DNA from 3 places in the Paenibacillus sp. FSL M7-1046 genome. Region 1 is predicted to be linked to each of the others. Evidence: riboswitches for the same ligand, from Rfam matches in the RefSeq annotation. Region 1 holds a riboswitch; each other region holds the start of a gene.

Evidence for each region. A riboswitch is a leader RNA that binds a small molecule or an ion and turns the genes downstream of it on or off. The one in region 1 is predicted to bind cyclic di-GMP.
Region 2: it holds a riboswitch for cyclic di-GMP, as region 1 does, so the genes downstream of both, NYE29_RS04480 (PA14 domain-containing protein) here and NYE29_RS07510 (collagen-binding domain-containing protein) in region 1, are expected to answer to the same signal.
Region 3: it holds a riboswitch for cyclic di-GMP, as region 1 does, so the genes downstream of both, NYE29_RS06620 (transglutaminase-like domain-containing protein) here and NYE29_RS07510 (collagen-binding domain-containing protein) in region 1, are expected to answer to the same signal.

What each region holds. Positions count from the first base shown of each region.
Region 1 is NZ_JBBOXB010000001.1:1,748,818-1,756,306, reverse strand. It holds gene NYE29_RS07530 (hypothetical protein) at 12-443, opposite strand; gene NYE29_RS07525 (phosphatidylinositol kinase) at 690-977, opposite strand; gene NYE29_RS07520 (ASCH domain-containing protein) at 1,367-1,789, shown strand; gene NYE29_RS07515 (hypothetical protein) at 2,126-2,539, opposite strand; cyclic di-GMP riboswitch class I at 3,163-3,252, shown strand; gene NYE29_RS07510 (collagen-binding domain-containing protein) at 3,336-5,648, shown strand; gene NYE29_RS07505 (alpha/beta hydrolase) at 5,935-6,876, shown strand; gene NYE29_RS07500 (hypothetical protein) at 7,081-7,489, opposite strand, start outside.
Region 2 is NZ_JBBOXB010000001.1:1,062,756-1,070,244, reverse strand. It holds gene NYE29_RS04490 (hypothetical protein) at 19-207, opposite strand; gene NYE29_RS04485 (sugar phosphate nucleotidyltransferase) at 351-1,724, shown strand; cyclic di-GMP riboswitch class I at 1,862-1,942, shown strand; gene NYE29_RS04480 (PA14 domain-containing protein) at 1,955-4,363, shown strand; gene NYE29_RS04475 (glycosyl hydrolase) at 4,572-6,086, shown strand; gene NYE29_RS04470 (discoidin domain-containing protein) at 6,285-7,489, shown strand, end outside.
Region 3 is NZ_JBBOXB010000001.1:1,548,960-1,556,448, reverse strand. It holds gene NYE29_RS06640 (phospholipid carrier-dependent glycosyltransferase) at 1-2,112, shown strand, start outside; gene NYE29_RS06635 (glycosyltransferase family 2 protein) at 2,156-3,136, shown strand; gene NYE29_RS06630 (GtrA family protein) at 3,126-3,530, shown strand; gene NYE29_RS06625 (class D sortase) at 3,627-4,232, shown strand; cyclic di-GMP riboswitch class I at 4,354-4,435, shown strand; cyclic di-GMP riboswitch class I at 4,509-4,591, shown strand; gene NYE29_RS06620 (transglutaminase-like domain-containing protein) at 4,605-5,411, shown strand; rRNA gene NYE29_RS06615 (16S ribosomal RNA) at 5,774-7,329, shown strand.

The DNA of each region.
Region 1 (7,489 bases):
AGAGCTAAGCGCTAGTCTGAATAAGCACACCCATTAAAACTTTCAGGTCCGACACGGTTAACGTTTACAGTGCTGTTCACAAATAAGGAATAGATGATCTCATCTGCTGGAGCGGGATTGTAGTCAGAGCCTATTAAGTAAAGTGGGAACAAATTAGTAGGTGTTGTTGCACCGGGATTTAATTGAAGCCGGTTTGAAGCAACTATGGGATCAGTAGCTGCACTCCCTCTAACCACAAACAGGTTTAACGTGATAAATCCTCCTGAAAACACAAAAAAAGTTGCGACGCCATTGAACTGTACCCTAATAGGGCCCTGAGATCCGGCAGTGGTTAATCCAATCTGGCCAATTAATACATTTTGGTTTGCTGTCAATCCTGCGCCATTCATGCTGCCGGCAATGCTAGCGTTTTGTGAAGTCCGTGCATCGAGTAAACGTGTCATACATCAAGCCTCCCATAGTTTTTGAGATATGCTATGCAGCTATTCCAAAGAGTTCGTCCGCAGGGAGGCAATCATTTAGAGACAGCTAGCCGCCAAGAGTTGTAATACATGCTTCACTAGCTTGTCTCATTGGGAACTATGGGATTATATGTAGAGATTGCACAGCGGGGGATAGCGGTTATACAGCGGCAGTTATTTTGAGGGGCTGGCATAGGCGAAGGGAGGGGGATTCCCTCCCTCATGTCATTAAATAAAAAACGGGAGTAAGAACAAAGCAGTAATGGCGCCAAAAGGGATCCGTCTCTGGATAAAGCGGCGTCTGGGGAAAAAACCTGGATGGAACCCGAATTGTCTGTAGGTAGAGTTTTGCGCAGGCATACCCTGAAACATCTCGTTTGTGGGAATAGCAAGAGTAACGAAATCCTGGTCTACATGGGCAATAAACCCATCATGAGACTGACCATCTGTAGTAGTTACACCAACGTACTTATTCATGCAACTCCAAGAGACTTGTTGATAATTATTTGCGTCCATAAAATAATACCTCCTCAGATAAATACATCCTGACAACAGTCTATGGACTATAACCTATATTGTTGACGGCGAATGCCCATTAATAATTGTTTGGATTTGCAGAAGCTAAGTTATTCCAATAGTGGAGGAATCCTAAGGGCAAAAGGAAGAGTAAAGCAGTCGAGAGAAACTTTACAAAACCTTATTGAACCTTATAATGAGTAGTGAAGCGCCGCAAAGAACATACAGAACCTAATTGAACCTTACAGATGGGTGTGGGTTACGCGCATAATGCTTAAGCCGGGGGCAATTTCCTTCACCAGCATCTTAAAAAAACTATATGCGGCGCGGTTTTCCGGATTCCCGGTGGGCTGCGCCTTTCCTTTGTTGCAGAGAGGGGGCAGGAAGTTATGCGATGCCTGACTATACGGCAGCCTTGGGCGACGCTCATTGCTCTTGGTGAAAAATCATTCGAGACCCGTTCCTGGAGAACGGCTTACCGGGGTGAAATCGCCATTCATGCCGGTTTGAAGATTGATAAGGAAGTATGCTTACGGGAGCCTTTCCGATCGGTGCTCGCCCGTCATGGTCTTACAGCGGACAATTTGCCTGCCGGAGTGATTATAGCGACAGGATCGCTGATAAACTGTTATGAAGTTACAGCTGGTATGGCTGAAGAAGGCTGGCCCTACGGCAGCGAATATATCTTTGGAGATTATAGGGAGGGACGGTTTGCCTGGGAACTGACGGGGGTCACTCCGCTGGAGGACAACATTCCGGCCAAGGGCCGGCTGGGCTTCTGGGAGCATCCTGTTCCGCAAAGGGAGCGGTGAAGCGCTTATGGAATTTCAGACCAGCAAGTCTAACTGGATAGACGGAAAATGTTATGACGGTACCGGCGGTTCGGTGGAATACAGGTATGAATGGGCTCAGGAAGGAGCGTATGCATAGGAAATGGGCAGTCTTCTTATTGCGTGGCTTTGCATGTTATGTTTATTTCTTACGTTTAAGGATAAGGTAAGCCGGAGAATTCTATATCCCGTGGCGCTGGTAGTTATTTTCGGCACATTGGGCTATTGGAAGGTTTTAATGTAATTTATAGCGGGTACTTTACAGGTCTTGCCGACTCCCAGGGCGAGGCCTGTTTTTATTCTTCAACGCACCAAAGGCTATTGGCTTGCTTGAGGGCCGGATTTGATTTTGTACTGTTCCTCATAGCTGTTGTAGCCGGAGATATCGAGTCCCAGGTATTTGCGCATATGGATAGCGGCCTGTGCAGCGATGACGTCATCCAGCAGCAGCATCCGTTCATGATATCCCCGGCATATAAATTTGGCCTCGATGCCCACCTGGAGCCGCTGCTGTTCATAGACCTTAACTCCGCGTTTCCTCATTTCGGCGCGCACATCCCTCAGATCGGCAGTAGCCGCATTTGCAGCAGTACGGAGAACCTCCATGTATGGGGCGGGAGTCCGCAGTTGTGTCGACATAATGGCTGAATCCCGTTCAAAGGCTGATAAAATCAGCGGAAGCAATATATAGGATTTGACCAGTGTATTATCGTTACTCTCCGCTCTATGCATAAATTCAATCACCTCTAATAAGAACGTATATTCGTATTTTAACCGATTATTCAAAAATTAATCAATGGAATTTCTAAACAGCTGAAACAATGTGACATAATTCACAAAATAATTATAAGAATTATTTTATATTAAAATTGAAATAATAAATATTGAAAAATAAAGCTTATTAAAAAGGAGAATTGTGATGAATTATGAGGGAAGTCTCCGCCGCGGATTGTTGTTCGGGTTGTTTCTAAGTGTTCCACTATGGATGTCCATGATCGGCTGGGTTCAGCTGTTATAAAATATACCAATTCTGAGTCCGGCTGTTGCCCGCTGACTTATGTAAATTGACAATGACTAAAAACTGCTGCCAAAAGCTGGCGACAGTTTTTTTGCCGTTTCGACATAAGTTGAAAAGTGGTTCGAATATACTAATTTTTAATATTGAAAATTTGTTTTATGTGATTGGTGAATACAACGAAACCCTTATGTGATGCGGGATTGAGGACTTTTTCAGAGAATCTATCAAAAAAAATAAGGAATAGATTGACAAACAGAGAGGGGAAGAGATAGACTGATTCTAGTCCGAAAGTAACAAAAGTCATAGACTACATAGAATACGACTGTTACCAACTTCTCATGTATAATCGCAAACCGTTCGAAAGAGCGGGACGCAAAGTCAGGAATCTACAGCACTCTAAAGGTGCCACGATCGTCCGGCCGCCATGAAGCTAACCCTTCTTGGCGGTCTTTTTGTTGTTACGGGCTAATCTGTGCATTCATAGAATAGTTACATAGGAGGTACATATCGTTGTTGAAGAAAAAATCATTAGCCTTGATTCTGACGGGGATTTTAACCATCGGCAATATGCTTCATCCGGGGATCAATGTAGAGGCGGCGGCAAGTATGCCGTACACCCCAACACCGGTGCTGGGAGTCGCCGGCAATTTCAACGCCTTTATCTTTGGAGATTTCGCGCAAAGCAATGACCAGATCCACGGACGGCTTGCTGCTGCAGGGAATATTACTCTTCAGGGATATGGAGTATCCAAGGATGCTGTGGGCGGAGATGTGCTTATCGCCGGCAAAGACATCGACTTTTCAAATGGAACAGTTTATGGCACCTCTGTGTATGGAGGCAGCATGAAAAGTTCAGGAGCTGACCTTAAAGGAGGTACGCGGCAGGATCATCCGATCGATTTTCAAGCTGAGGAGCAATTTTTGATTCAGCGTTCGAGTGAACTTGCTGCTCTGAAACAAACGCAGCCCTTTGTCAGAGATGGAGGGAAAATGACGATTAACGCTCCGGATTCCTTTAATGTCATTCATTTGACTGCTGCGGATTTGGCGGTTACCAACGGTCTCCAGTTCAACATTGCAGGAAATGCCACGGTAATTATCAATGTAAGCGGGAATAAGGTCGTCATTCCGGATTTTCAAATGTGGAATGGCAAATCTCACAATGTGCTGTTCAACTTCTACGAAGCTTCTTCTGTAGCTAATGGGAACACAACCATTGAAGGCACCATGTTAGCGCCGCATGCCTTTGTGGCGTTCAGCCGTGCTGAACTGCATGGTACCCTTATTGCAAAAGGATTCAGCGGTTATATTCAGATGCATCATCATACCTTTGAGGGAACGGTGCCGCCAGTCGGCCCGACACCAACACCGAAGCCGACACCAACACCAACACCAACACCGACGGCGACGCCAACACCGACGCCGACACCGACGGCGACGCCAACACCGACACCGACACCAACGGCGACGCCGATACCGACGCCGATACCGACGGCGACACCGACGGCAACGCCGACGGCGACACCGACACCAACGGCGACGCCGATACCGACACCGACGCCAACGGCGACACCGACGCCAACACCGACGCCGACACCGACGGCGACGCCAACACCGACACCGACACCAACGGCGACGCCGATACCGACGGCGACACCGACGGCAACGCCGACGGCGACACCGACACCAACGGCGACGCCGATACCGACACCGACGCCAACGGCGACGCCGACACCAACGCCAACGGCAACACCGGTGCCGACACCAACGCCAACACCGGTGCCGACACCGACACCAACGCCAACACCGACGCCAACACCGGTACCAACGCCAACACCGGTGCCGACACCAACGCCGACGCCAACACCGACACCGACGGCGACACCAACACCAACGGCGACGCCAACACCGACGGCGACGCCGACACCAATGCCGACGGCGACACCGACACCGACGCCAACACCAACGCCAACACCGGTGCCGACACCAATACCAACGCCGGTACCAACACCGACGCCGGTACCAACGTCGACACCAACACCAACACCAGCGCCGACACCAACGCCAACACCGGCGCCGCCACCAACACCGGCGCCGACTCCGCCACCAACACCGGCGCCGACGCCGACACCGACACCGGTGCCAACACCGACACCGACGCCGACGCCAACGCCAACACCGGTGCCAACACCGACGCCAACACCGGCGCCGCCACCAACGCCGACGTCAACACCGACACCGACACCGACACCGGTGCCAACGCCAACACCGGTGCCGACACCAACGCCAACACCAGCGCCGACACCAACGCCAACACCGGTGCCGACACCGGTACCAACACCGACACCAACGCCGTTGCCAACAGTAGACCCGACGCCAGCACCGACGAGTGTAGCGCCAACAGTAGACCCGACGCCAGCGCCGACGAGCGTAGCGCCAACAGTAGACCCGACGCCAGCACCGACGAGCGTAGCGCCAACAGTAGACCCGACGCCAGCACCGACACCAACGGTGATTGGTACGAATGACGATCAGGAGATTACGATTGATGAGGATCCGCTGCCTTTGGGCCCTGTGACCACACCTTCGCCTGTGCAGCCAACGCCGGAGACTACTCCAGCGACTGATCCAGTACCTGCTCCGGTACCGGATGAAGAGATTATTCTTGATGAAGAAATTCCGCTGGGGCCAGTGGATCCGGCCGAGAGTCTGCCGCAGACGGGCGAAACCAGCCCGGCACCTTATTATATTACCGGTCTCGCTATTGCCGGAGTAGGTCTGCTGCTGAGCAGAACGGCAAAAACAAGCAGACGAAAACGCTGAAGCTTTCATTGAATCACACTCGGGCTAATAGCAGTCCAGACGCCATGTTCTAAACATAATTCAGGCCGCTTACGGGAGAGAAAATCCCGGAAGCGGCCTTTTTATAGAGTGTTTCCTAAGTTTTGAGGGTTATTATACAACAATCGTTTAGATTTCAATCCATCTGTTATACGTTCATTTCTCGCAGGCGAGGCTACCATGTTATACTATGCAGAAATCATTGCGGAGCCCGCATGATTGTGACTGGAGTATCCCACAGCTACGAGAAGGAAAGGTGAGAATATTCATGTGGAGTGTAATTATACTGGCGATTATTATCGTCATTGCCGGAGGATTGACCTATGCGGGTTTCTTTTTCTATGGAGTGGCGATCCATCGGGCGCCTAAGGAGTTTTTGGCGAATTCACCTGCGCTGAAGGTAGATCCGCCGGTGGCTGGAGCATCATGGGGAGAAGGGGCGGAGTGGATCGCCCGGCAGAGCTTCCGGAATGTCGACATGATCTCAGAGGATGGACTGAAGCTGCGGGGTTATTATCTGCCGTCAGAGCGGGCAGCCGGACGTACAGCAATCGTTGCCCACGGCTATTCCGGTAAAGCCAAGGATATGGGGGCCTACGCCAAGATTTATTATGAAAACCTGGGCTATAATGTGCTGATTCCCGATGCCAGGGGACATGGTGAAAGCACAGGCAATTACATAGGACTTGGCTGGCCCGAACGCCGGGATTATGTAAAGTGGATCGAATACACCATTGAAGAGAATGGGCCGCAGGCGCAGATTGTGCTGCATGGGGTGTCTATGGGTGGAGCAACGGTGATGATGACCGCGGGTGAAGAGCTTCCGCCGCAGGTGAAGGCGGTTGTTGCCGACTGCGGGTATAGTTCGGTCAAAGCACAGCTCTCTTATCAGCTCTGGCGGATGTATCATCTGCCAAGCTTTCCCTTCGTGCAGATTGCCAGTCTGATTACCCGGCTGAAAGCAGGCTATTTCTTCGGTGAGGCATCAGCGCTGAAGCAGGTGCGTAAGGCACGGGTGCCGATCCTGTTCATCCATGGTGATGCCGATAAGTTCGTACCCTATGCCATGATGGACAAAGTGTACCAGGCATGCCGCAGCCCCAAGGACAAGTTTGTAGTGCATGGGGCAGGGCATGGGCTTTCTTATGATACGGATAAGGCAGGATATGTCAGCAAGGTAAGTGAGTTTGTTAACCGGTACGTGAAGTAGTCCAATAACCCCGGAAAGTAGACGCGCCTACGTTCGGGTGTGTTTAATCCCTGAGTCGATCGAGTGTATTAGTTATGTACCTGTTAATGTATTGCGCAATGTATTCACATGATCATTAAAGTATCATCTCTCTATCGCTTTGTTCTTTACGGTAGAAAGATGATACTTTTAAAAATGAGGGGAGCATATTGATAAAAAGTTGTTCTACTCAGTTTCATTGTAAGTGATTGCTTTTGAGAATAATTCGAACTGTTCGTCTTTGGTGTATTTATTTGTTATTTGAGCTTCATAAGTGTACGAGAGCCCATTATGACGAGCATATATTAATAATGAATCATTAATTTCTGTATAGAGAAGCTCGAGACCATTTACAGTTTTTGTGTTCATGTTATTAGCAAGTTCTACTTCAATGTCGCTTACAGAAAGTGTAGCTATTTTATCGCCCTCATATGGACCATAAAGCAACTCAATGCTTTTATCATAGGCTTCTGCTTTCTCTTTTTCACCCTTATTGTCGGTGTAAGTTAGTATAACTGTATTTCGAGGGGGATTATCGGTTTCCAACCCCCTTTTAACAACTATTTCCTTAATATCCAAACCAGCAATTTTGGGT
Region 2 (7,489 bases), 690 kb from region 1:
CAAGCTTGCTCTACTCTACTAAAGCACTTCGCTCTTACCTGCCGCCAGCCAAGCGGCAATAGCCGGATCTTTAGCAGGGAGCTTCGCCTGCGGGTGAAGCGAATAGCTAGGCTGTTGGAATGGAACGGAGAGGAATTTTGGAACTGTAGGAGCGAATGCGTCCGCCTTTGTCTGCGGATTTCCACCGCGAACAGCGGTATAAATCAAGAAATCTGCAGACAACAGCGGCCGAAAGTCCAAACATTCCTTGCAGTGACTCTCATAACAGCTAAGTCTTATGCTTTTCACGTTTGAAGCAACCAATAACAATCCGATATTTTCGCGTCAACACATAATGAGGAGGGTTCCATATGAAACTGGTACTTCTATCAGGCGGTTCAGGAAAACGTCTCTGGCCTTTGTCCAACGATTCACGTTCGAAGCAATTTCTGAAGGTACTTGAGAGCCCGACGGGTGAGCCGGAATCCATGGTGCAACGGGTATGGCGGCAGCTGGAGGAAGCTAATATGTCGGGTTCGGCTTATCTGGCTACCGGCCGCAGTCAGGTGGAAATGATTCAAAGCCAGCTTGGCAGCGAGGTGCCTATCATCGTTGAGCCGGAACGCCGCGATACGTTTCCGGCGATTGCCCTGACAGCAGCCTACCTGTATTCCATGGAAGGCGTTTCGCCAAGCGAGACCGTGGCCATCCTGCCGGTCGATCCTTATGTGGAAGCCGCCTTCTTCGATACAGTAGTGCAGCTTGAGCAAACGATGCAGGAGAGCGGAGCGAACCTGGCGCTGATGGGTGTAGTACCCGAGCATGCTTCAGAAAAATACGGATATATCATTCCTACCAGCGCAGAGGCGGGAGCAAGCGGTTATCTGCAGGTAAGCCACTTCCAGGAGAAACCTGACCGTAAGCAGGCCGAGGAACTGATCAGCCGGAATGCCCTCTGGAACTGCGGCGTGTTTGCGTTCCGCTTGGGCTATCTGCTTGATATTCTGCAGCGCAAGGGATTGCCGCTGAACTACGAGGAACTGCAGAAGCAGTACAAACTGCTTGCTTCCATAAGCTTTGACTATGAAGTGGTGGAAAAAGAGGAGAAAATCGTAGTTCAGCCTTATGCCGGATTCTGGAAGGATCTGGGCACCTGGAACACGCTAACTGAAGAAATGAACAGCAATCATGTAGGCAAAGGGTTCGTGACGGCGGATTCCGAAGGCACATGCCTGATTAATGAGCTGGATATTCCGATTACGGTGATCGGCGCGAAGGATCTGATTATCGCTGCCAGCCCGGACGGGATTTTGGTTACCCATAAAGCGGAGAGTCCGAGAATCAAGGAAGTGCTGAAGTCTTTTGAACAAAGACCCATGTACGAAGAACGCCGCTGGGGCCATTATAAGGTCATAGATTATGTGAAATACGATGAGGGAAATGAAGTGCTGACCAAACGGATTTTTATCGAAGAGGGTAAAAATATCAGTTACCAGCTGCACCATAAACGCAGTGAAATCTGGACATTTGTCAGCGGTGAAGCAAGCATTGTGATTAATGAGAAGATGCATAATGTGAAGGCGGGAGATGTGGTGCGTATACCGGAAGGCACCAAACATGCGATTCTTGCGCTGACGGATGTAGAGTTTATCGAGGTACAGACCGGTTCGGAACTGGTAGAAGAGGATAACATCCGCATCACCTTGGATTGGGAAGATATAGCTTTGCAACAGTTTATCTCTTAGGCCTAAATAATCTATTTAACCAATTGTTGCAAATCCAAAACAGGCATTTAGAACCATTTATTAATTTATTTTTATTAATGCTCTAAATAAAAACTTCATAGGGACGATACTTACGGTAAGAGGGATTAATCCTTCCAAAACGACAAAGGCAAACCTAATCGAAAGATAGGGACGCAAAGCCATAGGGCCTTCGCAAGAGTGGCAGCCTGGCTACCGAAAGGAAGATGATTTTGAAAACTTACCGTAAGTCTCGTCTGCTGTCCACCTTGCTGTCTCTTGCCGTATTGTTAACCGCTGTGCCTTTAGGATTTGGGCTGTCGCCTTCAACCGCAGAAGCCTCATCAAGCACAGCAGTGCCGGTTAATCCGGACGCTTCAGCCGAAGCTGTCAAGCTGCTTAGTAACCTCTATTCCATTACCGGAAAAGGGATCATCTCTGGACAGCACGATTATTTGGAGAGCCCGGATGAATTCAGCAACAAGTTGAAGGGAACAAGCGGAGAATATGCTGCTCTTCACGGATATGAGCTTGGCGTAATTAGCGGCCAGTCGGAGAGTACGGCTGCATCGCAGCGCAAGAATGTGGTGAACAGCGCGATCAACTGGTACAAGAACGGCGGCATTGTCGCAATGACCTTTCATCAGAATCTGCCGGGGACGGCGTACCTCTGGTCCAATGTGCAGAAGCCGCTCACCCAAGCGGAATTTAACAGGTATGTAACGCCGGGCACGACAGAATACGCCAGCCTGATCACGGATCTGGATAAAGTGGCGGTGTCGCTCAAAAGCTTGCGGGATGCGGGCGTTCCTGTACTTTGGAGACCTTATCATGAAATGAACGGCAACTGGTTCTGGTGGGGGAAGAAAAGTAATTTTGCTGAACTGTGGAATATTATGTATGACCGTTTCGTGAACGTTCATCAATTAAACAATCTGTTGTGGGTATGGAACCCCAATGCACCGAATGCCTGGTCTGATCCTTATGCGCTGACCTATCCGGGCGCAAGCAAAGTGGATGTTCTTGCAGCAGATATATATGATAACGACTATATGAATAAGTACTATGACAGTTTGCTTAGTCTGGCTGCCGGTAAACCGATAGGTATTGGTGAGAACGGTGAGATGCCCAGCACGGCCAAACTGAAGCTCTCCCAGAAAAATTTCGTTTTCATGATGAACTGGGGAAAAATGCTCTATGAGAAAAATAGCACAACTACGATTAAGAGTTTCATGAATGATAGCTATACACTGACCCGGAATAAATATAAGAGTTGGAGTGCACCAGCCGCTGCGCCAACGGCAACACCGACGCCGACACCAACAGCAACGCCGACACCAACAGCAACGCCGACGCCGACACCAACGGCAACGCCAACACCGACACCAACGGCAACGCCAACGCCGACGCCGACACCAACGGCAACACCGACAGCGACACCAACACCAACGGCAACGCCAACACCGACGGCAACGGCAACGTCGAAGCCGACGGCAACGCCAACGCCTGACTCTAATGATTCAGTGGAAGCGCCTGTGTTGAGCGGACTTAAGGGAGAATACTTCAAAAACATGACGCTTTCCGGTACGCCGGCCTTGGTGCGCAATGATGCATTGCTTAACTTTAACTGGCGCCAGGGTTCGCCGGATCCTTCAATCGGTGTAGATTCCTTCTCTGTCCGCTGGACCGGTCAAATCAAGCCAACGTATAGTGAGATTTATCAGATTTTTACCACTTCGGATGACGGTATCCGCGTTTATATTAACGGTAAAGCTGTCATTGACAGCTGGATGAAACAGAGCGGAGCCGAGCGTACCGGGAGCATCGCTTTAACAGGCGGTCAGTTGTACGACATCAAGGTCGAGTATTACGAGAATGCCGGTGATGCGAATATCCGCTTAATGTGGCAAAGTCAAAGCCAAGCCAAAGGGACGGTTCCGGCCAGCGCATTGTTTGTGAATGCCGGGGCAGCTGCTGCCAGCCAGACAGAATTGGACAGTACACCCAGCCTGGTTGCAAAACCGGCTTTAGCGACGACAGCAGCACCAGCCGCAACGGCAACAGCAACGCCTGCGCTGACAGCAACACCAGCACCGGTGCCAACAGCAACACCGACATCTGCGCCAACACCGGCGCCAGCACCAACACCTGCACCAACACCAACACCGGTACCGACGCCGGCACCAACACCGACAGCAGCACCTGCTGAGAATGGGCTAAAGGCAGAATATTTCAATAATATGCTGCTGTCAGGCACTCCGGCACTTGTACGTAACGACGCCATTCTTGATTTCAATTGGCGTCTAGGCACCCCGGATGCTGCAATCGGCATCGATTTCTTCTCCGTACGCTGGAGCGGCAAGATTAAGCCGCTCTACAGTGAAACGTACACAATCTATACTACTTCAGATGACGGCATCCGCGTTTGGGTCAATGACAGTCTTGTGATTGACAGCTGGATGAAACAGAGTGGAACCGAACGCATGGGAAGCATCAGCCTGAATGCCGGGCAGCTATATGATATTAAAGTGGAGTATTACGAGAATCAAGGGGATGCCAGAGCGCGTCTAATGTGGGAAAGCCCAAGCCAAGTGAAGGGTACTGTTCCTGCGAGCGCCCTGTTTCTTCCTTCCGCTTCCTAAGCAGAGCGACTGGTTAGCTTCTGTATTCACCGGCGGGTGCTGGTTAAGACGTTACAATTATAATTCCTAAAGTCCACTCTTAGTGGCCCTGCTTATCAGCAGGGCTACTAAGCTATAGCCCCCATTTGGCCTCGGGATGTATGAACCTGCATAGGGAACTCATCCTGTGTGCCGTGGCGGCATTTCGCTGGAGAAAGGAGATTACGATTTGAACACTTACCGCAAGTACCGCCTGTTTAATACGATTTTACCTCTTATATTAATATTTTCCCTGCTGCCCTGGTCAGAAGCGAGGAGTCTTCCGGTTCCCCGGACGATAGTTACACCTGCTGCTGCCATCACTCCCATCAATCCCTCAGCTTCGGAGGAGGCTGCCGATCTGCTCAGCTATCTGGTTGATCTTGGAGGCAAGGGAATGATATCCGGGCAGCATGACTATTTGGAGACCCCGGATGAATTCAACAATAAGCTGAAGAATGCAAGCGGACAATATGCCGTATTGCATGGTTATGAGCTGGGAGCGATTAACAACCAGCCGGAGGGCACCATCGTGAAGCAGCGCCAGAATGTCGTGAAGAGTGCGATCAAATGGCACCAGGGCGGCGGAATTGTGGCGATGACCTTCCATCAGAATTTGCCGGGCACCTCCCCGGAATGGGCTAATGTGCATATGAGCCTGAGCCAAGAGGATTTTGATGCTTATGTTACACCGGGCACCCCGCAGTATAAGAACCTGATCGCTGAGCTTGATGAGGTAGCCGAATATTTGGGAGACCTGCGCGATGCGGGAGTGCCTGTGTTATGGCGCCCTTATCATGAGATGAACGGCAATTGGTTCTGGTGGGGGCAGAAGGACAACTTCACCGAACTTTGGGATATTATGTATAACCGTCTGGCGAATGTGCACAAGCTGGATAATCTCCTGTGGGTATGGAATCCGAATGCACCCAATGAGTGGTCGGATGGCTATGAGCCGTATTATCCGGGTGCCGGGAAGGTTGACGTTCTGGCGGCGGATATTTATAACAATGACTACAGACAGTCTTATTATGAGAAGCTGCTGAAGCTGGCTGACGGCAAGCCGATCGGGATCGGTGAAAGCGGAGAACTGCCAGACCCGCTCATATTGTCCCGAACGCAGAGTAAATGGGTATATACCATGACATGGGGAAAAATGCTGACCGAGAAAAATAACCTCGAGCAGATTAAGAGTTTTATGAGCAATGATTATACCGTGTCGCGGGATGAATATAAATTAATGCTGGTCGGTAAAAACAATAACCCGGCCCCGGTATCCCGAACCGGATTGACGGGAGAATATTTCAACAATATGGAGCTGTCGGGCAAAGCCGTTCTGGTCCGCAACGACAATAAGATCGACTTCAACTGGCATGGAGATTCACCGTCTTCAGGAATTGGCAAGGATGCTTTCTCGGTGCGCTGGAGCGGCAAAATCAAGCCGGTTTACAATGAGAAATATAATTTCATAGCCTCCTCGGATGATGGGGTACGTGTATGGATCGACGGCAAACTGATCATCGACAGCTGGAAGAAGCAAAGCGGTGTCAGCCGTGAGGGAAGCATAGTCATGGAAGCGGGAAGCTCGTACGACATCAAGGTTGAATATTACGAGAACAGTGGAGATGCCAGTATTCGCCTTATGTGGAAGAGCCCAAGCCAGAAGCAGGCGGTTATTCCCAAAGGCGCGTTGACTTCCAAATAATGAAATGAAAGCAATAAGTCATTGTGAGGCAGGCACCCCGGAAGAAAGCGAGGACAAGGAATGAGGACTAGAACTAAGAAGAACAAGAATAAACCTCTACATCTACTGTTAAAATTCGCAGCTTTAACCCTCTTGTTTCTATTGTCTGTTTCTATCTTCGGAGATGACGGGACGAAGAGGGCCGAGGTGGAGGTTGACATGTCCAAATTGTCCGCAGCGAAAGATGCAGGACCCGCATTGCCGGACGGAACTGTGCTGTGGCAACTGGGCAAGCACGACGGAACAGCTGGTGAATTTGCGGCTGCCGGCTCTTCGGCCGCTAAGGAGGCATTTAAGGTTGCCTCCGTTTCGGCCAAGACTGCGGAGCTCCAAAGTGTGCCCTCCGGTCTTAGAGGCGACACTAATCCTGAGCTGAGGATTATGTATAAGCTGGATAAGATCCCGGTCAACGGGGTCTTATTTCGCGTAAGCATCATAGATGCCTATAAATCCATTCCGCAAATGAGCGTATTCTCCAACCGGCAGCTGTCGGGGATTATCCAGATTGCAGGTGTTGCCGGTACAGACAGCAAATATACGTTCCGCAAAACGTATGAGCTATATATCCCGAAAGAGCAGCTGGTGGCTGGAACCAACGAACTAAAGCTGCAGGTGGCCCGCGGGATCTATTCCTCCGATTTGGAGGATAAATACAACTGGTGGACCTGGGATGACCTTAGTCTGGAGTCGCTGAATGCCCCAATCAAGGAGCCGATTCATGGCAGCTACACACTGACGGGCACCATGGTGAACAACAAGCAATTTTATTTTGACGAAGGCGCAGTTACGCATCTGCCTTATATTATGAAATGGCTTGGAGTAGCTTACAGCGGCAATATTATGCGCACCAGCTGTGCCAGCGATGTCGGCCGCTCCTGTTCGAATATGGAGGAGTACTACAAGGTGCTCAAGGATTACAACATGCAGGCCGTTGCGCTGTATTTGTATACCGGTGATATTAAGCTTAAGGCGGATGGCTCACTGCCGGATGACGCCGAGAAGAAACTGACTGATTATTTCCAGAAGTACAGCCCGTACTTCCAATATTATGAGGTGGACAATGAACCCGGCCTGTTCAATCGTTCGAAGGCAGTGAACCTGGCGATTGCCAACTGGCTGAACGAGAAGGGCAAAACTATAGCTCCCCATCTGCAAACTGTGGCACCAGGTTGGGCCTATTGGCCGAGTTATAGTACGGATTCCTGCGGCAACCAGAAAGGCACGCTTAAACAGTGCGGCGATCCGGACGGTTGGGAACGTGATTCGGAACAACGCAACGAGCTGGAGGAAGTGACGGATTTAACGAATGGACACTCTTATGGCGAATCCTATATTTTCAGCCATGGAGGAAGCTTTACCGAGAA
Region 3 (7,489 bases), 200 kb from region 1:
CTGATTCTCTCGCTGTTCGCTTATATTGAAAGCCGGGACCGCCGTTTTCTGACGCTGTTTCTCGGATTTTCGCTGACGCAATACATTAATGTAGGCTACACGCTTGCCCATCTGAACGCCGGAAATAATCCGCCTTCGGACGGAATTGTTCTGGTTACGTCGATTGCCAATCTCGCTTTGTTGTTATATATGCTGTACATTGGGTATTCGTTGTATATCCGTAACGAAACGAAGCTGCTTCCGCTGCCTTCTGCCCCTGCGGAGAAGTATGAAGCTGATATGAAACTCGCCGAGGAGCTTCGTCCGCTTCCGCAGCCGGGTAAGAGATCCAGGTTCAGAATGCAGCGTAAAGACTGGATCTGGATGCTGGCTATTACTGCCGTCTACGCAGCCCTGGCTCTTTACCACCTGGGCTCATCAAAAGCTCCCGAAACCTTATGGGAACCGGCTGCCAGCGGCGAAAGCTTTTATGTCGATCTGGGCCAGAGCCGCCAGTTGGAGCGTGTCAACGTATTTGGAGGTGTCGGGACCGGTAAATTCAAACTGGAATTCAGCCAGACGCCGGATGCCTGGAGCAGTCCGCTCGATGTGAATGAGGATGTCGGCAATGTATTCATCTGGAAAAGCCAGCCGCTGAACGTTGCGGCAAGATACGTGAAGCTTACGGTGACTTCACCGGGCTTTACCTTAAATGAAATGGCCTTCTACGAGCAGGGGGGCGGGAAAACTCCGCTTCCGGTTACAAGTGTCACCCCGGATGCCGGTGCAGCGCCAAAAAGAGGCGTCCCCTCCAACCTGTTTGACGAACAGTCAATCATACCGGAAAATACCGGTTTCATGAACAGCACCTATTTTGATGAGATTTACCATGCACGGACAGCTTATGAATACACGCATGGCATCGTCCCTTATGAGAATACCCACCCGCCGCTCGGCAAGCTTCTGATTGCTATCGGCATGGAGGTATTCGGTGTTAATCCGTTCGGCTGGCGGATTATCGGTACATTGTTCGGAATCGCTATGCTGCCGCTAATCTATATCATGGCGCTGCGCCTGTTCAAAAAGAGCATTTACGCCGCCCTTGCCGCAGGACTCTTCGCACTGGATTTCATGCATTTTACGCAGACACGGATTTCTACAATTGATGTATACGGCGTATTCTTCATCATGTTAATGTTCTATTTCATGCAGCGGTATTTCACGATGAATTTCTACCGTGTTCCGCTGCGCAAGACACTTGTCCCGCTGTTCTGGTCCGGATTGTTCTTCGGCATCGGCGTCGCCTCCAAATGGATTGTGCTCTATGGAGGAGCCGGGCTGGCCATTATGCTGGCGCTCGCCTTATTTGAACGCTATAGGGAACATAAGGCCGCTGGGCGTGTGCTGGCTGAAGGCAAATTAAGTGACCAGGAGCTCAAGGACGCCTGCCGGACGGCAGATAGTTCCTTTTGGAAGAACACCATCGTTACGCTGGCCAGCTGTGTTGTTTTCTTTGTAGTTATTCCTGCCGTTATCTATAGCCTGTCCTTTATCCCTGCGCTGTCCGTAACAGCCGAAGGGTTTACTGTAAAAGGCTTGATCGATGCGCAAAAGAATATGTATAACTACCACAGCCAGCTTGTCGCCACGCATCCGTTTGCTTCCTCCTGGTGGGAATGGCCGTTTATGAAACGGCCGGTATGGTTCTTCAGCGGCGGCGAAGGATTGCCGGAAGGCAAGGTAAGCAGCATAGTCACCATAGGCAATCCGCTAATCTGGTGGACCGGGATCTTCGCGATGCTGGCTACGGTATGGCTTACCGTAAAACGGAAAGACAAAAGCATGTACATGATCTGGATCGGCTTTTTCTCGCAGTATGTCCCTTGGATGCTTGTACCGCGTGAGACGTTCCTATACCATTATTTTGCGATGGTACCGTTCATGATTCTTGCTATTGTATATATCATGAAGCTGCTGGACAGCAAATATCGGGAAGCTAGGTACATCCGGTATGCATACGTGGCTGTCGCAGCGCTACTTTTTGTACTGTTCTATCCGGTGTTGTCGGGAATGGTGGTTGACAAAGAATATGTGACGGATGTGCTGCGCTGGTTCCCTTCCTGGGTATTCTAGGAGGGGAGTGCGTAGTGCTACAAAACTTTTAGGAGGAACAAAGGTGAAAGCCAGATACAGTGTAATTGTCCCCATGTACAATGAGGAAGAAGTTATTCAATATACGTATGAGCGGCTTAAGAAAGTCATGGACGAATGCGGTGATACCTATGAACTGATCTTCGTTAATGACGGGAGCCGGGATCGCACAGCTGAGATCATGAGTGGAATCAGCAGCAGCGACGAGCATGTTAAGCTGATTGACTTCTCCCGTAACTTCGGTCATCAGGTCGCGATTACGGCCGGAATGGACTATGCGCAAGGCCAGGCTGTTGTGGTGATTGACGCGGATCTTCAAGATCCGCCCGAGGTCATTTTGCAGATGATTGCCAAGTGGAAAGAGGGCTATGAGGTAGTTTACGCCAAACGGCTGAAACGGCATGGGGAGACTATTTTCAAGAAAGTGACTGCCAAGCTCTTTTACCGTCTGCTCAGCAGCATGACCAGTGTGGAGATTCCCACCGATACAGGCGACTTCCGGCTCATCGACCGTAAAGTATGCGATGTGCTGCGTGGACTCAAAGAGAAAAACCGCTATGTCAGAGGTTTGGTGAGCTGGGTCGGCTTCCGGCAGACGATGGTGGAATATGTGCGGGAGGAACGTTTTGCAGGTGAAACCAAATACCCGCTGAAGAAAATGATCCGGTTTGCGGTTGACGGCATCACCTCATTTTCACATAAGCCGCTGAAAATAGCCTCATATGTAGGCTTCTTTCTCTCCTTCTCCAGCTTTGTGTATCTGTTCTTTGTATTGTTCCAGAGAATCTTTTTCACCTCATGGACGGTTCCGGGCTGGGCTTCCATCGTCGGTGTGAATTTGTTGTTTAACGGCATCGTGCTGATGCTGCTTGGCGTAATAGGTGAATATATTGGACGGATATATGATGAATCCAAGGATAGACCGCTGTACATCGTGCGTGAGACCAAGGGTTACCGGGGCGGGGAGCATGAGGAGCGGCAAGAGGACAATGATTATGGCAGATAGGAAGCTGAATGCGGGATTTATCCAGTTTTTAAAATTTAATGCTGTAGGCTTACTGAATACGCTAATTGATTTCGCCGTATTTACCTTGCTGCATTCTCTGGGTATGATGAACACCCCGGCACAGATTATTTCTTATAGCGCAGGGACAGCGAACAGTTTCTTTTGGAACAAGAAGGTGACCTTTAAGGATAAGAGTCAGGCTAACAAGGACAGTTTTGACCGTATGCAATTAGTCCGATTCATCATACTGAACCTGGTTGTACTGGGGATATCAGTGCTGCTGATGCATCTGCTAACGGACAAATTTGGAGTTCAGGTGCTGATTTCCAAAGTGCTGGTTACGTTCGTCACCGTCATCATCAATTTCTTTGGTAGCCGTAAATGGGTATTTTAAGTCAGATGTTGGGCCGTGGAGTTTCTTTATCTTAAAGATCGGGGGGATTTGATGCGTAAGTTTTCCTATTTGATCATAATTGCAGGAGTTCTAGTCATGCTGTATCCAAAAGCGAGCGAATGGTATAACGACCGGCAGCAAGAGAAGCTGCTGAAGGAGGCTGAACAGGCTTATAGTGAGCTGGCCCCTTCGTCAGAGCCCGATCTGAAAAAACAGTACGCCGAGGTCACTGCACTGCTGGCAGAAGAATCAGCTGGGGATGAACCAGTGCAGGCTGCTGAACCGGCAGAGCAGGAAATAGAGGTCGGCGGCAAAGTGACCGGAATTATCACAATCGACAAAATCGATTTGAAATTGCCCATATTGGAAGGGGCGACCAAAGCCAACATGAAGCATGCCGCAGCCCATATGAAGGAAACCGCTCCAATCGGTGAAATAGGCAATGCTGCCATAGCTGCACACAGGTCTAGGACTACAGGGAGATTATTCAACAGACTGAACGAAGTAAAGGTCGGAGATACCATTTCCGTCAAGACAAGCGATCAGGAGTATAAATACGAGGTTTATGATATCTCGATTGTTGAGCCTACGGATGTGTCTGTACTGAACGGGAATAAACAAGATAAGATCCTTACCCTCATTACATGTGATCCTTTGGTAAATCCGACCCATCGACTGATTATCCACGCTAAAGCGGTTTGAAGTAAGAGAACAGATCATAAAATGCGAAAATTATAAAAATTTAAATGAATTAAGTAGAAATCTAGTGATTTAGGTCTTGTAACTAGGCATTAATATGATACTATATAACTATAAAAGCTAAACACGATAACGGCAAACCTATCGAAAGGTAGGGACGCAAAGCTAAAGGGCCTTCCCTGTAAGGATGGCAGCCAGCTACCGAATGAAGAGGCTTTTTTTGTTTGTTTTTAAGATGAATCTAGTATATTCCAATAGTAGTAGGAACAGATAAAGCTTAAACGATAACGGCAAACCTATCGAAAGGTAGGGACGCAAAGCTAAAGGGCCTTCCCGGGTATGGATGGCAGCCAGCTACCGAAAGGGGTTTTATCCATGAAGAAGTTCTATTATATGTTCTTGACCTTGTTCGTCCTGGTTACTTCAGTTCAAGTAAGCACAGCTAACGCTTCCAGCGTAGAGTCGGGCTGGTTAAATACATCGCAATTGAGCCAAGGGGTTGTCCAAGTTTCCTATGATGTTCCCAAGGACAAACGTATCAAGCTCATGATTACTAAAGACAATAAGAGCTACTCTTATAACTTATATGCCTCCAAAGCTACAGAAACGTTTCCACTGCAGCAGGGGAATGGCGCTTATAAAGTGTCAGTCCTAGAGAACACCAGCGGCAACAAATACAAAGTGCTTTCTTCCGAAACCGTAGACCTGAGCATGAGCAACACCAACGCCGTATATTTGAGTTCCGTACAGAATGTGAAATGGAATTCTTCCGATAAAGCAGTACTGAAAGCTAAGCAGCTTACGCAAGGGCTGACCACTGATGAAGCAAAGGTACAAGCTATCTATAATTACATCGTGGCGAATGTAAAGTACGACTATACCTTAGCGGCTAATGTTACGCAGGATTATATCCCGAACAACGACAACACACTCGCTAGTAAGAAAGGGATTTGCTACGATTATGCATCTTTGTTCGCCACCATGCTCCGCAGTGAAGGAATTCCGACAAAGCTGGTAATGGGCAATACGAGTTATGTATCTGTATATCATGCCTGGAATGAAGTATTGCTTAACGGCAAATGGGTAACGATTGATACGACAGTGGACGCCGGATTGGGTAAGAACAAAGAATCAGGCTTCACCAAAGCGTCGAGCAAATATACAGCAGCTAAGATCTACTAATCCTGTAGAATGATGATTACCCTAAGATAACCCGCTTAATATTTAAGCCGGTTATCTTTTTTTTGTTTAAGGGGTTGCTTTTTTATATTGATGTGGGGTATTATAGGTAAGCGTTGTTAGAGCGCACCCAAGTAAATAAGAAATGGCTGAAAAGTTGTTTCAAAAAAAAGCTTGCGTTTCTAAATCAAACGTGATATATTATAAGAGTTGCTGGTGACGAGATAATCGACACTGACAACGAGCTTGATCTTTGAAAACTGAACAACGAGTGAGTATGGAAATCACGCAAGTGAGATCCAAAATTAGAGAATGTAAATTCTCGTCAGATGTTTCAAATTGAGCAATCGCTCTTTCTAAATACCAATTTGGAGAGTTTGATCCTGGCTCAGGACGAACGCTGGCGGCGTGCCTAATACATGCAAGTCGAGCGGAGTTATGATGGAGCTTGCTCCGGATTAACTTAGCGGCGGACGGGTGAGTAACACGTAGGCAACCTACCTCTTTGACTGGGATAACTACCGGAAACGGTAGCTAATACCGGATAATTCCTTTGTTCACATGGACGGAGGATGAAAGGCGGAGCAATCTGCTACAAGGAGATGGGCCTGCGGCGCATTAGCTAGTTGGTGGGGTAACGGCTCACCAAGGCGACGATGCGTAGCCGACCTGAGAGGGTGAACGGCCACACTGGGACTGAGACACGGCCCAGACTCCTACGGGAGGCAGCAGTAGGGAATCTTCCGCAATGGGCGAAAGCCTGACGGAGCAACGCCGCGTGAGTGATGAAGGTTTTCGGATCGTAAAGCTCTGTTGCCAGGGAAGAACGTCCGGTAGAGTAACTGCTACCGGAGTGACGGTACCTGAGAAGAAAGCCCCGGCTAACTACGTGCCAGCAGCCGCGGTAATACGTAGGGGGCAAGCGTTGTCCGGAATTATTGGGCGTAAAGCGCGCGCAGGCGGCTATTTAAGTCTGGTGTTTAAACCTTGGGCTCAACCTGAGGTCGCACTGGAAACTGGGTGGCTTGAGTACAGAAGAGGAAAGTGGAATTCCACGTGTAGCGGTGAAATGCGTAGATATGTGGAGGAACACCAGTGGCGAAGGCGACTTTCTGGGCTGTAACTGACGCTGAGGCGCGAAAGCGTGGGGAGCAAACAGGATTAGATACCCTGGTAGTCCACGCCGTAAACGATGAGTGCTAGGTGTTAGGGGTTTCGATACCCTTGGTGCCGAAGTTAACACAGTAAGCACTCCGCCTGGGGAGTACGGTCGCAAGACTGAAACTCAAAGGAATTGACGGGGACCCGCACAAGCAGTGGAGTATGTGGTTTAATTCGAAGCAACGCGAAGAACCTTACCAGGTCTTGACATCCCTCTGAATCCATTAGAGATAGTGGCGGCCTTCGGGACAGAGGAGACAGGTGGTGCATGGTTGTCGTCAGCTCGTGTCGTGAGATGTTGGGTTAAGTCCCGCAACGAGCGCAACCCTTGACTTTAGTTGCCAGCAGGTAAGGCTGGGCACTCTAGAGTGACTGCCGGTGACAAACCGGAGGAAGGTGGGGATGACGTCAAATCATCATGCCCCTTATGACCTGGGCTACACACGTACTACAATGGCCGGTACAACGGGAAGCGAAGCCGCGAGGTGGAGCCAATCCCAGCAAAGCCGGTCTCAGTTCGGATTGCAGGCTGCAACTCGCCTGCATGAAGTCGGAATTGCTAGTAATCGCGGATCAGCATGCCGCGGTGAATACGTTCCCGGGTCTTGTACACACCGCCCGTCACACCACGAGAGTTTACAACACCCGAAGTCGGTGGGGTAACCCGCAAGGGAGCCAGCCGCCGAAGGTGGGGTAGATGATTGGGGTGAAGTCGTAACAAGGTAGCCGTATCGGAAGGTGCGGCTGGATCACCTCCTTTCTATGGAGAATCGTTTCCTGCAATGGAAACATTCAAATCGGAAGTATTACTTCCAAAACTCAGGTTTAGGCCTGTTACTCACTCGTTGGTCAGTTTTGAGAGTTTAAGCTCTCAAGTAACACCTTGATCCTTGAAAACTGGATACCGAAACGAATTTGCG